2 regions of the Streptomyces sp. NPDC048504 genome follow, and region 1 is predicted to be linked to the other one. Evidence: riboswitches for the same ligand, from Rfam matches in the RefSeq annotation. Region 1 holds a riboswitch; the other holds the start of a gene.

Region 1 (7,629 bases):
GTCGGCCCTGGTGTGTACGAGGTGCGGTAACCGCAACGCGGAGAACAGCCGCTTCTGTTCCAACTGCGGTGCGCCGCTGCGCCCCGGCGCGACCCCGGAGCGTCCGTCCGAGACGACCTCCACGATCTCCATCTCCGGTCTTGAGGCCTACGACGCCGAAGTGACCGGTCAGACGCAGATGCCCACGCTCTCCCCGGAGGCGCAGGCCGCCGTCGACGCCCTGCCGTTGGGCTCGGCGCTGCTGGTGGTGCGGCGCGGTCCGAACTCGGGCAGCCGCTTCCTGCTGGACGGCGAGCTGACCACGGCAGGCCGTCATCCGCAGAGCGACATCTTCCTGGACGACGTGACGGTCTCGCGCCGCCATGTGGAGTTCCGGCGCGGCCAGGACGGCGCGTTCACGGTCGCCGACGTCGGCAGCCTGAACGGCACGTACGTCAACCGCGAGCGCATCGACCAGGTCTCGCTGGCCAACGGTGACGAAGTGCAGATCGGCAAGTACCGGCTGGTGTTCTACGCGAGCCAGCGGGGTTACTGACCCTCCCTCGGACTGGGTCCGGGGGGTTCCCCAGGAAGGTCCATGCTTCAAACACCGAGCGGCGGTGCCGGGCACGGTACCGCCGCCGCGGACACTGGGCTGATGAGCATCGGCACGGTGCTGAACGTGCTGCGCGACGAGTTCCCCGAAGTCACCATCTCCAAGATCCGTTTCCTGGAGTCGGAGGGCCTCATCGAGCCGCAGCGGACCCCTTCCGGGTACCGCAAGTTCAGCCCCGCCGACGTCGAGCGCCTCGGCCATGTCCTGAGGATGCAGCGGGACCACTATCTGCCGCTCAAGGTGATCCGCGAGCATCTCGACGCCATGGAGCGCGGTGAGGCCGCCCCCCTGCCCACGGTGGGGCGTCAGCGGGATGGCGAGGTCGTCCTGGAGCCCGTGGAGGGACCCACGGCGGCCCGGGTCGGGCGGGCCGAGCTGATGGCCGCCGCCGGGATCGGCGAGCAGGAACTCGACGAGTGGGAGTCGTACGGACTCATCGCGCCACTGCCGGACGGGGTTTACGACGCGGAAGCCGTCACCGTGGCCGGACTTGTCCTCGAACTCGGGCGGTTCGGGATCGAGCCGCGGCATCTGCGCGCCATGAAGGCGGCCGCCGACCGTGAGGCGGGGCTTGTCGACCAGGTGGTGGCCCCGCTCAAGCGCCACCGCAATCCGCAGACCAGGGCCCACGCGGAGGCCCGTACGAAGGAACTGGCGGGGCTCACGGCGAAGCTGCACGCCGCTCTGGTGCAGACCGCGCTGGGCGTGCGCCTGCCCTGAGACGGGCGGCTCCGCGGCTGCCTGATCGGTCACCCGTTCTCGGCCCGACTACCCAAACGTCCCGGGCACGGCCTAGGGTTGCTGTGTGAACGAGCTCGATGTCGTAGGTGTCCGGGTCGAAATGCCCTCCAACCAACCGATCGTGCTCCTGCGTGAAGTGGGAGGCGACCGCTACCTCCCCATCTGGATCGGGCCCGGGGAGGCGACGGCGATCGCCTTCGCGCAGCAGGGCATGGCCCCCGCACGACCGCTGACCCACGACCTGTTCAAGGACGTGCTGGAGGCCGTCGGCCAGGAGCTGACCGAAGTGCGCATCACGGATCTGCGGGAGGGCGTCTTCTACGCGGAGCTGGTCTTCGCCAGCGGCGTCGAGGTGAGCGCCCGCCCGTCCGACGCCATAGCGCTGGCACTGCGCACCGGAACGCCGATCTACGGCAGTGACGGTGTGCTCGACGACGCGGGCATCGCGATCCCGGACGAGCAGGAGGACGAGGTGGAGAAGTTCCGCGAGTTCCTCGACCAGATCTCGCCCGAGGACTTCGGCACCAACAGCCAGTGAGAGCCGCGGACGGCGCGAAAATGCCGGCATTTGCCACCGGCGAGTGAGAGCGTCCTGCGGCTCTCCGCGAGCGCATTCGGCTAGCCTTTCCCCGCGGTGGGACACGGGAAACCACTCCTTGGGTGATTATCACTCGGCGTGCCGAGTGTGGCGATCGTTGACGCACCCCTGGTGACTGCCTACCGTCGAGAAGGCAGGTCAAGGACGGAGGTCGGCGTGAGAAGCAGCGGCGACGGTACGGCTGGGGGTGCCCCGGAACGCAGTTTCGGGGACAGAGGCCCGTACCCGCTTCACGGCAGTACGGCCGATCGCATTCCGCAGCGGCCGGCGGCTGTGCCGAGCAGCGGAGGGGCGACGTCCATGGCGTCCGAGGAGATCGGCTACCGGGGCCCTACGGCCTGTGCGGCGGCCGGCATCACCTATCGGCAACTGGACTACTGGGCACGTACCGGGCTCGTCGAGCCCAGCGTGCGGCCCGCACACGGGTCGGGGACACAGCGGCTCTACAGCTTCCGGGATGTCGTCGTCCTGAAGATCGTCAAGCGGTTCCTCGACACGGGTGTGTCGCTGCAGAACATCCGCAGCGCCGTCCTGCACCTGCGGGAGTGCGGCTTCCGTGACCTGGAGCGCATGACGCTGATGAGCGACGGAGCGACGGTCTACGAGTGCACGTCGCCGGACGAGGTCCACGCGCTGCTCCAGGGCGGCCAGGGGGTCTTCGGGATCGCCGTGGGGGTCGTGTGGCGGGATGTCGAGAGCGCCCTGTCGCAGCTGCACGGGGAGCGCGTCGACACCGGTGAGACGCTCGTCGGGGCCAACCCCGCCGACGAGCTGGCCAGGCGGCGCAACCGGGCTGTGTGAGGGCCCGGCGGGAGCCGTAGCGGGGCATTGTCAGTGGCGTAGGGCAGCATCGGAGATGTGAGAAGCGCGCCCACGATCCTGCATCTCGACATGGATGCCTTCTTCGCCTCGGCGGAGCAGGCGTCCAAGCCGAGCCTGCGCGGGAAGGCCGTCGTGGTGGGCGGGCTCGGGCCGCGCGGGGTGGTCGCCACGGCGTCGTACGAGGCGCGGGTCTTCGGGGTGAACTCGGCGATGCCCATGGCCCAGGCGCGCCGGCTCGCTCCGAACGCGGCGTATCTGGTGCCGCGCTTCGGGTTCTACCGGGCGATCAGCGAGCAGGTGATGGGGCTGCTGCGGGCGCTGTCGCCCTTGGTGGAGCCGTTGAGCCTGGACGAGGCGTTCGTGGACCTGGAGGCCGGGGGAGCGGCCTGGGACGCGGAGTCGGCGCAGGTGACCGGGGCACGGCTGCGGGCCGACATACGGGCGGTCACAGGGCTCACGGGATCGGTGGGCCTCGCCGCCTCAAAGATGATCGCGAAGATCGCCTCCGAGCGGGCCAAGCCGGACGGACTCGTGATGATCGAGCCCGGGACCGAGCGGACATTGCTGGGGCCGCTGTCGGTGCGCACGCTGCCGGGGGTCGGACCGGCGACGGGTGATCATCTGCGGCGGGCCGGGATCACCACGGTCGACGAGATCGCCGAGGCGGGTGAGGACGAGCTCGTACGGCTGGTGGGCAAGGCGCACGGGCACGCGCTGTACGCGATGGCGCTGGCGCACGACGAGCGGCCCGTGGTGGCCGAGAGGGAGACCAAGTCGGTGTCGGTCGAGGACACGTACGACGTGGACATCCATGACCGGATCCGGGTGGGCCTGGAGGTGCAGCGGCTCGTCGACCGGTGTGTGCGGCGGCTGCGGGCGGCCGGGTTGTCGGGGCGGACCATCGTGCTGAAGGTGCGGCGGTACGACTTCTCGACGCTGACCCGGTCCGAGACGCTGCGTGGGCCCACCGACGACCCGGGGGTGGTGCGGGAGGCGGCGGCCCGGTTGCTGGACTCCGTGGACACCACGGGTGGGGTACGGCTGCTCGGGGTGGGGGTCTCCGGGCTCGCCGACTACACGCAGGAGGACCTGTTCGCACAGGCGGCGGGGGAACAGGCCGATCTTCTTGAGGAGGAGCACACCGAGGAGGAGGGAGGCGAGGAGCCGGCGGCGCCTGCCGAGCGGCACTGGCCCGCGGGGCACGATGTGCGTCACGCCGGGTTCGGGCATGGGTGGGTACAGGGGAGCGGGCTGGGGCGGGTCACTGTGCGGTTCGAGACGCCGGAGGATTCGGGGCCGGGGCGGGTGCGGACGTTCCGGACCGATGATCCTGAGCTGGAGTCGGCGGAGCCGTTGCCGTTGGTGGCGCGGCGTCCTGATGTGTTGCCGGGTGCGGCGCCTGGGTTGGTGGCGCGAGGTTCTGGTGAACCGTCGGAGGAACCGTTGCCTTTGGCGGGGCGGGAGCCGGGTGACTTGCCTGGGGAGCCGATGCCGACGCGGTTGGCGGCGCCAGGGCCCGACGACCGGCCGAGCGAGTCGTCGGCGTCAATCGCGCGGCGTCCGGATGTCCTGCCTGCGGCGGCGCCGGCGGCCCCGGAGGGCTGAGGCTACGGTGAGCCGTCTGTCGAGCTGCCACCGTCGCTGGGTGAGGAGCTGCCGTTGTCGGCACGGGGTCCTGGTGACTTGCCTGCTAGCCGTCGGCGTCGGCCGCGCGGTGTCCTGACGCCTTGCCTGCGGCGCAGACACCCCTGGACAGCTGAGGCCCCGACCAGCTGGCTGACGCTTCGCTGCCATCGGTTGCGCGGGGTTCTGGTGTCGGGCCTGCTGAGCCGGTGCGGTCGGTGGAGCCAGGTCCCGGTGTTCCGCGGGGCACGCCGCTGTCGTCGGTCGTGCCGAGCCCTGGCGTTCCGCGAGCCGAGCTGCTGCCATCGGTTGCGTGGCGTTCCGACATCGTGCCTTCCACGCTGAGGCCCTTGGCCGAGCCGGGCCCCGGTGTCCCGCAGAGCCAGCCGCCTGCTGTCGGTTGCGCGGGGTTCTGGTGTCGGGCCTGCTGAGCCGCTGCCGTCGGCGGAGCCGAGCCCCGGCGTTTCGCAGGTCGAGCCGGTGTCACCGGACGACGCGTGGCGGTCCAGCGTCGCGCTTGTTGTGCCGATGCCCTTGGTGGCGTCAAGGCCGGATACCCCGCCGCCGTATCAACGCCCCGGACACGTGACGCCCGGATACCCAGCCCGGCGCGTCAACGCCCCCGGAGACTCCAAGGCCCAGCGACGCCCCCGCCCGCCGAAGCCGGTCACGTGTCGTCGGAGCCCGCCAGTTTGCCGAAGTCGTGGTCCGGGAGCGATGGGGGCGGGCCCACGTCGAGGCCGTAGTGGTGGTAGAGCTGGAGTTCCTGGTCCGGGGAGAGGTGGCGGCCTACGCCGAAGTCGGGGGCGTCCTTGATCAGGGAGCGGTCGAAGGGGATGTGCAGGGTGCCCTCGATCAGTTCGCTGGGCTCCAGGGGGACGAAGGCGTCTCTGGAGAACAGGCCGGTGCGTATGGCCGCCCACTCCGGTTCGCCGGTCGCGTCGTCGAGGTAGACCTCGTCGATCGTGCCGATCTTGGCGCCGGTGCGGTCGAACGCCTTGCGGCCGATCAGGTTGCGCGGATCGATATCGGTCTGCACGGGCCCTCCTCCTGGTCGCAACTCATCCGTAAGCACTACAAAAGAGCACATTGGGCAAGGTGGCCACTCGAAAGCTCGGCTTCAACGCTCGCTGGTAGGCTGGCCATCGGCTGCTGACCCCGTGCGGGAGAGTCCTCCAGACTTCATCGGAGGCGCCGAAGGAGCAAATCCTCCCCGGAATCTCTCAGGCTCACGTACCGCACGGACGAGGTCACTCTGGAAAGCAGGGCGGGTGTCGTCGACAATGTCGACGGTTCTCGCTCTCACCGACGGTGAAAACCGGGTTCCTTCGGGATGCCCGGTGAAGCTCTCAGGTTGAGATGACAGAGGGGGAGGCCGTCCGGCACCCCGCTGTCGTGGTGCCCTCGAAGGTCGTGTCCGACCAGGAGGCCTCCCTAATGACTGCCCCTCGCATTCCCCTCTCCGAGCTCGAACAGGGCATCCCGTTCGAGCAGCGCCACATCGGGCCCGACCAGGAAGCGCGGGCCAAGATGCTCGCGCAGGTCGGATACGGCTCACTCGACGAGCTCACGGCCGCCGCGGTCCCGGATGTGATCAAGAACGCCGACGCTCTCGATCTGCCGGGCGCCCGTACCGAGGCCGAGGTGCTGGCCGAGCTGCGGTCCCTCGCGGATCGCAACGAGGTCCTCGGTTCCATGATCGGGCTCGGGTACTACGGGACGTTCACCCCGCCCGTGATCCTGCGCAACGTGATGGAGAACCCGGCTTGGTACACGGCCTACACGCCGTATCAGCCGGAGATCTCCCAGGGGCGGCTCGAAGCCCTGCTGAACTTCCAGACCATGGTCGCCGATCTGACCGGGCTGCCGACCTCCGGTGCCTCCCTGCTCGACGAGGGGACCGCCGCCGCGGAGGCCGTGGCGCTGTCTCGGCGCATGGGCAAGAACAAGAAGGGGCTCTTCCTGGTCGACGCGGACGCGCTGCCGCAGACCATCGCCGTGATCGAGACCCGCGCTGAGCCTGCTGGTGTCGAGGTCGTCGTCGCCGACCTCAGCGAGGGCATCCCGGCCGAGATCGCCGAGCGGGAGATCAACGGCGTGCTCGTCCAGTACCCGGGCGCCTCCGGTGCCGTACGGGACATCAAGCCGCTGATCGAGCAGGCGCACGCGCTCGGTGCGCTCGTCACCGTCGCCGCCGATCTGCTCGCGCTGACGCTGCTGAAGTCGCCGGGCGAGCTGGGGGCGGACATCGCGGTCGGTACGACGCAGCGGTTCGGGGTGCCGATGGGCTTCGGCGGGCCGCACGCCGGTTACATGGCCGTGCGCGAGAAGTTCGCGCGCAGCCTGCCCGGGCGGCTCGTGGGCGTCTCCGTCGACGCCGACGGGCACAAGGCCTACCGCCTCGCCCTGCAGACGCGCGAGCAGCACATCCGCCGGGAGAAGGCCACCAGCAACATCTGCACCGCCCAGGTGCTTCTCGCGGTGATGGCCGGCATGTACGCCGTCTACCACGGGCCCGAGGGGCTGAAGGGCATCGCGCGGCGGACGCATCGGTACGCTACGATCCTCGCCGCCGGTCTCACCGCCGGTGGTGTCGAGGTCGTGCACGGCGGCTACTTCGACACCGTGACCGCGCGCGTTCCGGGCCGAGCCGCCGAGGTCGTCGCGGCCGCCCGTGAGGACGGCGTCAACCTGCGCCTCGTGGACGCCGACCAGGTGTCCATCGCCTGCGACGAGACCACCACGCGTGCCCAACTGGCCGCCGTATGGACCGCGTTCGGGGTCGACGGGGACATCGAGGCGCTCGACGTGTCCGCCGAGGACACGCTGCCCGAGGGGCTGCTGCGTACCGACGCGTACCTCACGCACCCCGTGTTCCGGGACCACCGTTCCGAGACCGCGATGCTGCGGTACCTGCGTCGGCTCGCCGACCGGGACTACGCGCTCGACCGGGGCATGATCCCGCTCGGTTCCTGCACCATGAAGCTCAACGCGACCACCGAGATGGAGCCGGTCACCTGGCCCGAGTTCGGGCAGCTGCACCCCTTCGCGCCCGCCGAGCAGGCGCAGGGATACCTCACGCTCATCCGGGAGTTGGAGGAGCGGCTCGCCGAGGTCACCGGGTACGACAAGGTGTCGTTGCAGCCGAATGCCGGTTCGCAGGGCGAGTTGGCCGGGTTGCTCGCCGTACGCGGGTACCACCGGGCCAATGGCGATGAGCAGCGGACTGTCTGCCTCATCCCGTCGTCCG
Region 2 (7,629 bases), on a different contig from region 1:
ATCGACGTCTTGCCGCAGGCCTGCAGCTGCGCCTTGGCCTTGGCGACGTCACCCTTGTTGCCGGTGGTGGCGTACTGGTCGGCCTTCTCGTAGCCGGTGATGTCCGGCGGCAGGACGGTGCTGGCGATCTCACCGCGGATCGGGCCGCCCTCGGCGGTCTGCACGGAGACCTTGTCGATGGCGTACTCGACGGCCTTGCGGCAGGCCACGTTGTCGAACGGCTTCACCTTGGTGTTGATCGCCATGTAGACGAGACGGCCACCGAAGGTGTTGTCCGTGCCCGCCTTCTTGTCGGCGGAGGTCAGCAGCTGCGCCTGGGTCGCGGCCTGGACACCCGTACCGCCCATGTCGATCGCGTTGCCCGCGAGGACGTCCTTGTCGATCGTGTCGGCGTTGACCTTCAGGTTCACGACGATCTTGTCCGGGTACTGCTTGCGCAGCGGGTCCGTCGCCGCGTTCCAGTTCTTGTTGCGCACGAGGACGGCCTGCTTGCCGTCCTGGTAGCTCTGGAACTGGTACGAGCCGGAGGACACGATGTTCTTGACGTAGTCGACGCCGGTGTCCTTCGCCTGCGGCACCGGAGCCGTCTGCGGCGCCGCGACCAGGTAGTCGAACTCCTGGAAGGCCGTGTTCAGGTGGAAGACGATCGTGGTGTCGTCCGGGGTCGCGATGGACTTGAGGCCCTCGGCGCTCTTGTCCTTGTACGGGCCCTTGTAGTCCTTGCCGCCGACCAGGAACTGCTGGAAGTAGTTCGGGCCGAGGGAGAGCACGTCACGCGCGAAGTTCGAACGCTCCACGGCGTACTTGACGTCCTTGGACGTGATCGCCGTGCCGTCCTGGTACTTCAGGCCCGAACGCAGCTTGTACGTCCAGGTCTTGCCGCCGTCGCTGGAGACACCCTTGCTCGCGGCGAGGTCCGGGACCAGGGTGTTGCCCTTGGAACCGGGGCCGGGCTCGAACGTCATCAGCGGACGGGCGTACAGCCGGCTGAAGTTGTACATGTACGCGTAGTACGTGTTGCCCGGGTCGAACGAGTCCGGAACGTCGGACAGTTCGTAGGTGACCGTCCCGCCCTTGTGCGTAGAGGCGTTGACGACGTCCTTGGTCGCTGCGTTGGCCCCAGCCGCCTTCGTACCGTTGTCACTCTTACTGTCATCGGCCTTGCTGCAACCTGCCATGAGCAGTGTCGCGGAGCCGATGGCCGCAACTGCGGCCAGCGCTGACCTTCGCATGATGGTCTGCTTCCTCCATTGTCGGAAACTTGGTGGACTCTCGGGTGCGGGCCCTAGCGGCTGCGGGGGTCGAGAGCGTCGCGGAGACCGTCGCCCAGCAGGTTGAACGCCAGGACGGTCACGAAGATGGCGAGGCCGGGAACGATCATGTACGCGGGGTCGACCTCGTAATAGGTGACCGCGTCCCGCAACATGCCGCCCCAGGATGCCTGCGGGGGCTGGATACCGACCCCGAGGAAGCTGAGGGACGCCTCGAAGAGGATGTTCGTCGGGATGAGCAGCGTCGAGTAGACGATGATCGGGCCGACCAGGTTGGGCAGCAGCTCCCGGAAGAGGATGTACGGCGCCTTGGCGCCCATGCCCCGGGAGGCGTCCACGAACTCCCGCTCGCGCAGGGCGAGGGTCTGGCCGCGGACGATCCGGCCCAGGTAGGGCCAGTTGAAGAAGCCGATGACGAAGATCAGCACGCTCAGGTGCAGCGGCAGGCCGTTGAGGCCGAAGGCACCGCCCTGCAGGGTCGCCGAGATGGCGATCGCGAAGAGCAGCAGGGGGAAGGCGAGGAAGGTGTCCATCAGCCGGCTGATGATCGAGTCGACCCGGCCGCCGTAGTACCCGGCGACGACGCCGAGGATCGTGCCGATCACGTTCGACAGGATCGTGGCGCCGAAGGCGACCACCAGCGACACCCAGGAGCCTTCGAGGATGCGGGTGGCGACGTCCCGGCCGAACTGCGGGTCCACGCCGAGCGGGTGGTCCCAGCTCATGCCGCCCCAACCGCCCTTGGGCAGCGAGGTGTTGGCGTCGATCAGGTTCTGGTGGAAGGCGTCGGGATCCAGCCCGAACACCGACTGGATCGGACGGGAGAGTGCCGCGACCAGGATCAGCAGGACGACGATGACGCCGCCGGCGACGGCGACTCTGTCCTTCTTGAACCGGGTCCAGGCGATCTGTCCAAGGGAACGGCCCTCGATCTGCCCCTTCTCGGCGCCGGCGAGCACAGCCTCCGGCTGCGCCCCGGCTTCCGCCCCCGTGGTCTCGATCGGTGCGGTCACTGTGACCCGACCCCTCTCGCCGGTGGTTACCGGCTTACGCCTGCCGCGGATTAGCGGCTTTGTCGACTTGCAGTGGACATGGGTCCCCGGACCCTGTGTCTGAGTCGCGAGTCTTCAGCGTGGCTGCGATCACCCGCCAGGCCTGACGGCGAAAGTATGCGCAACCGTGATGCTTAACTAGGGATTCCGTTATCCGAACAGTGGGTAACGCCCCTCGGACGCCGGACAGATGGGACAGAATGGAGATTCGGCGTCTTTCGGGGCACCACACCGCCGTCTACGCGCGAAGAAATGTGTCGTAGACGTAAATCCTGCGGAGAAGCTGGGAAGAGGACTCGCGGGTTCAGTATCCACCACGGACGGGTGGGTATCCGTACCCACCCGCCTGGGCGGGCGCCGCGTGCGCCTCACGGTCGTAGAACGGGCGGGCGTTCGCCCGCAGCCAGAGCGCGACCGGGTCGTAGTCGTCGGACATCGCCACGGTCGACACCGGCAGCCCGTCCGGGACCGCGCCGATCGACTGCTGCATCATGCCGCGCACCGAGTCGACGGCGGGCGGGCTGGTGTCGTAGACGTCCAGCCCGATCGCGAGATACGGCGCTCCGAGCGCGGGCTGCACCCAGGCGCGGCGCAGCGCGCGGACCGCCGGGGTGCGGTGGGCGTTCTGTGTGAGCAGGGCGTAGAACTGCGGGATCTCGATGCCCGGTTCCGACAGGCGCAGGGGGCCGGCCGGCTGGCGTTCCAGGCCGGTGGCGATCCGGCGGAGGTCGAGCCAGGGAATGCCGACGCCGCCGCCCGGCGCGTGCGGGTTGAGCCAGAGCCCGAAGTGGTCGGGGTAGAGGGTGCGGGCCACGTCGAGGCCGTCGACCACCTCGTAGGAGCGGTTCCAGCCGCTCGCCGAGAGTTCCTGGGCGGAGGTGACGCAGGGGGCGTAGCCGTACTTGTCGACCTGCATGTTTCCGTACTGGGCGTCCGGGGAGCCGGACTGGCCGTGCCACAGGAGCATCCAGATCTGACCGGAGTGGGGGGTCGCGAGGGCGCGGAGGAGCGCCTCGTAGGCGTCGTAGCGCCCGGGCGTCACCTGGCGCAGCATGTGCTCGACCTGGCCGGTCGCGGTGCCGCTGGCGCTCACGTGTACCGCCCCTTCTGGTAGTTGGCCTGCGTTGGGAAACAGCTTAAGCGCCCAAAGGGTGGGGGCCTTGTGTGCGTTGGCGAGTGCGGGTCGTTCGTGGCTGGGCGCGCCCACGCGGCGGAGCCGCAAATCGACACAGCCCCGCGCCCCTGGGTTGGTTGCCCCTTGCGAGCTTGCTAGTGACCCTGTGTATAGAAAGGACGTACCGTCTGGCGCATCCAGTCCGCCACCGGGTCCTGGGTTACGTCCAGGAGGACCAGGTTGACCTGCCACTGGACCGTTACCTGGCCCAGGGCTCGGGCAAGCGCTTCCATCGGGGCCGCTCTCAAGTCGCCGTCCCAGTTGGTGAGTTCTACGCCTACGAACATGACCGGGGCGGCCGTCTCGATCGAGGCCAGGCAGCGGCGGGCCGAGCCGACGACGCCGATCGCGGCGAACTCGGCGGAGGCGGCGGCGAGGAAGTCGACCGGGTCGTCCTGCCAGTCGGGTTCGAAGAGGCGGACGCGGCCGCCACTGGTGGGACCGTCGAGGGCGGTGCGGCCGATGCGGCACAGCTCGGCCACCGCGAGGGGCGGCAGCGGGACGCCGACCATGCCGCCCGGGTTCACCGCGATGCCGACCTGCGGGGGCAGCCCGCGGGCGAACTCCACCGCGGGCGCGATCGTGAACGACAGATGCGAGCCGACGACCTGGCGGAACTGCTCCTCGGAGCTGAAGACCGGGACGTACGCCTGCCCCTCGATGTCCAGCGTCGGCAGGTCCAGGGGACCGGTCTGCGGGCCGCCGCCGCTGGGGAGCGGGACCCAGACGAAGCTGCGGCCGAGCACCTCGACGATCCGGCCGCCGGCCGTGGGCATGCCGAGGGACGCCGAGAGCACCTCCTCCAGCTCGTTGCCCGGCCAACCGCCGTGCGGATGGGGGTGGGGGTACGCCTGACCGGGGAAGTCCGCCGGGAAGTCCATCTACCTACCGCCTGCTGGTGAAACCGCCTGCTGTAACCCTGCTGTGGCTGAAAAGGCTAGCGGCTCAGTCCGCGAAGTCGATCCGGCGCAGCACGTCCGCCGCGTCCCGGTCCAGGAGGACCGCCGAACCCACTCCGTGCGGCAGGTCGCCGCGCTCCACCGCGCGCAACAGGCGAGCGGCGGCCCTGCGGTGGCGCAGGAACGCGTACCGCGAGACTCCGCGGCCCCGCTCGCGCTGGCCGTCGAGCGCGGTGTCCGGGGTGACGTCGAGGAACACCAGGTGCAGTGTGCCGCCCCGGCGCCCGGCGGCGCGGGCCAGCCAGCCGCGCACCCAGGTCTGCGTACCGCAGTCGTGCACGACGGCTCCGGACGCGGAACGCAGCGCGCGGCGCAGTCCGGCGTAGTGGGCGAGGCGGACCAGGGGGCGGTAGATCGCATAGGGGAGGAAGCCGGACATGCGGGCGTCCCAGCGGTCGCGGGTGTCCTGGCTGTCGACTCGGACGCCGTCGCCGCCCGCCACCGCTCGCCGCATCAGTGTGGACTTGCCGCTGCCGGGCAGGCCGGTGACCACGACCAGGTCGCGGGGGCCGAAGCGGAGTCCGTGCGGGCTGTGGCCGGCGCGCTCGCGGAGATCGCGGACCGTCGGTACCGGGCGGGCCGGGCATGCCTCCCTGGCCGGGGCCGAGGGCTGCTTGGGCAGCGCTACGGCCGAGGTCGTGGCGTACACCGTGGTCCTTGTCACCGTGATCGTCCTCCCTGCGGGGTCAGGAAAGGTTCTCCCCACTGAACGTAAAGAGAAGGTAATGCACGGTGTCTCGCGGTTCCGTTCGCGTCCAGCCACAGGCCTGTTACAAAGCCTGTGCGATGATGTGCCCGCCTAACTGCATACCGGCCGCTTGAATCCGCGCGGGAGAGTCCCCAGTCGTACATCACCTGGGGCGCCGAAGGAGCAAGTCCCTCCCTTGAATCTCTCAGGCCCCGTTACCGCGCGGGCGAGGCACATCTGAAAAGCGGACCGCCGGTGACGGTGGTCCCACCCAAGGTGCAACCCATGGCCCGTGCGGTCATGGCGAACCTCTCAGGTCCCGATGACAGATGGGGAGGAACGACCTCGCCGTCATGCCTTGGGAGACCGACCGATGAGCAGTACCGCCACCCCTGAGAAGCGCCGCACCGCGCTCGACGCGCTGCACCGCTCGCTCGGTGCGACGATGACCGACTTCGCCGGCTGGGACATGCCGCTGCGCTACGGCTCCGAGCGCGACGAGCACCTCGCTGTCCGCACGAAGGCCGGCCTCTTCGACCTCTCCCACATGGGCGAGATCACCGTCACGGGCCCGGACGCGGCCCGTCTCCTCAACTACGCCCTCGTCGGCAACATCGCCTCCGTGGGCCCCGGCCGCGCCCGCTACACCATGATCTGCCGGGCCGACGGCGGCATCCTGGACGACCTGATCGTCTACCGGCTCGCCGAGACCGAGGCTGCGTCTTCTGACTACATGGTCGTGGCCAACGCCTCCAACGCGCAGGTGGTGCTGGACGCGCTCACCGAGCGGAGCGACGGCTTCGACGCCGTGGTCCGTGACGACCGTGACGCGTACGCCCTGCTCGCCGTCCAGGGGCCCGAGTCCCCCGGCATCCTCAAGTCGCTCACCGACGCCGACCTCGACGGCCTGAAGTACTACGCCGGTCTGCCCGGCACGGTCGCGGGCGTCCCCGCGCTGATCGCCCGCACCGGGTACACCGGCGAGGACGGCTTCGAGCTGTTCGTGAAGCCGGAGCACGCCGTCGAGCTGTGGCAGGCGCTGACCGAGGCCGGCGAGGGCGTCGGGCTGGTCCCCTGCGGACTGTCCTGCCGGGACACGCTGCGACTGGAGGCGGGCATGCCGCTGTACGGGCACGAGCTGAGCACGGAGCTGACCCCCTTCGACGCCGGGCTCGGCCGGGTCGTGAAGTTCGAGAAGGACGGCGACTTCGTCGGGCGCAGCGCCCTGGAGGCCGCCGCCGAGCGCGCCGCCTCACAGCCGCCGCGCGTCCTCGTCGGGCTCGTCGCCGAGGGCCGCCGGGTCCCGCGCGCCGGGTACTCCGTGGTCGCCGACGGCCAGGTCATCGGCGAGGTCACCTCCGGCGCCCCCTCCCCCACGCTGGGCAAGCCGATCGCCATGGCCTACGTCGACGCCGCGCACTCGGCGCCGGGCACGGCCGGTGTCGGCGTGGACATCCGGGGCAGTCACGAGCCGTACGAGGTCGTGGCGCTGCCGTTCTACAAGCGCGAGAAGTGACAGTCGTCGTAGCGTCACGTCTGTGACCCCGGGCGGATCGCCCCTGCCTGCCGATGTCCTCCGTTGTCCCCCATTCATCAGCACTCCCCCGCGTACAGGAGAATTCAGGCCATGAGCAACCCCCAGCAGCTGCGCTACAGCAAGGAGCACGAGTGGCTGTCGGTCGCCGAGGACGGCGTCTCGACGGTCGGCATCACCGAGTTCGCGGCCAACGCGCTCGGCGATGTCGTCTACGCCCAGCTCCCCGATGTCGGCTCCACGGTGACCGCGGGCGAGTCCTGCGGTGAGCTGGAGTCGACGAAGTCGGTGTCCGACCTGTACTCGCCCGTCGGCGGCGAGGTCACCGAGATCAACGAGGACGTGGTGAACGACCCGTCACTGGTGAACTCGGCCCCCTTCGAGGGCGGCTGGCTGTTCAAGGTGCGCGTCGCGGAGGAGCCGGGCGACCTCCTCTCCGCCGACGAGTACACCGCGTTTTCCGCCGGCTGAGGAGTCGTACACCTGATGTCTGTTCTGAACACGCCCCTGCACGAGCTCGACCCGGACATCGCCGCCGCGGTCGACGCCGAGCTGCGCCGGCAGCAGTCCACGCTGGAGATGATCGCCTCGGAGAACTTCGCTCCGGTCGCGGTGATGGAGGCGCAGGGCTCGGTCCTCACCAACAAGTACGCGGAGGGGTACCCGGGCCGTCGTTACTACGGCGGCTGCGAGTACGTCGACGTGGCCGAGCAGATCGCGATCGACCGGGTCAAGGAGCTGTTCGGCGCCGAGTACGCCAATGTGCAGCCCCACTCGGGCGCCTCCGCGAACCAGGCCGCCCTGTTCGCGCTGGCCAAGCCCGGCGACACGATCCTCGGCCTGGACCTGGCGCACGGGGGTCACCTGACCCACGGAATGCGGCTGAACTTCTCCGGCAAGCAGTTCGACGTGGTCGCCTACCACGTGGACCCGACGACCGGCCTGGTCGAC

The links. Region 1 has a riboswitch for glycine ahead of gcvP (aminomethyl-transferring glycine dehydrogenase). Riboswitches for the same ligand answer to the same signal wherever they lie in the genome.
Region 2: another riboswitch for glycine. It lies ahead of gcvT (glycine cleavage system aminomethyltransferase GcvT); the one in region 1 lies ahead of gcvP (aminomethyl-transferring glycine dehydrogenase).

Annotation. Positions count from the first base shown of each region.
Region 1 is NZ_JBICXA010000004.1:601,178-608,806, reverse strand. Features, by position in the region: gene ACGFY9_RS13610 (FHA domain-containing protein) at 1-535, shown strand, start outside; gene ACGFY9_RS13605 (MerR family transcriptional regulator) at 578-1,315, shown strand; gene ACGFY9_RS13600 (bifunctional nuclease family protein) at 1,401-1,874, shown strand; gene ACGFY9_RS13595 (MerR family transcriptional regulator) at 2,091-2,735, shown strand; gene ACGFY9_RS13590 (DNA polymerase IV) at 2,793-4,361, shown strand; gene ACGFY9_RS13585 (PRC-barrel domain-containing protein) at 5,047-5,418, opposite strand; glycine riboswitch at 5,533-5,628, shown strand; gene gcvP (aminomethyl-transferring glycine dehydrogenase) at 5,817-7,629, shown strand, end outside.
Region 2 is NZ_JBICXA010000013.1:56,945-64,573, reverse strand. Features, by position in the region: gene ACGFY9_RS29615 (ABC transporter substrate-binding protein) at 1-1,232, opposite strand, end outside; gene ACGFY9_RS29610 (ABC transporter permease) at 1,286-2,284, opposite strand; gene ACGFY9_RS29605 (enhanced serine sensitivity protein SseB C-terminal domain-containing protein) at 2,628-3,416, opposite strand; gene ACGFY9_RS29600 (enhanced serine sensitivity protein SseB) at 3,593-4,378, opposite strand; gene ACGFY9_RS29595 (AAA family ATPase) at 4,443-5,126, opposite strand; glycine riboswitch at 5,276-5,375, shown strand; gene gcvT (glycine cleavage system aminomethyltransferase GcvT) at 5,518-6,660, shown strand; gene gcvH (glycine cleavage system protein GcvH) at 6,772-7,149, shown strand; gene glyA (serine hydroxymethyltransferase) at 7,165-7,629, shown strand, end outside.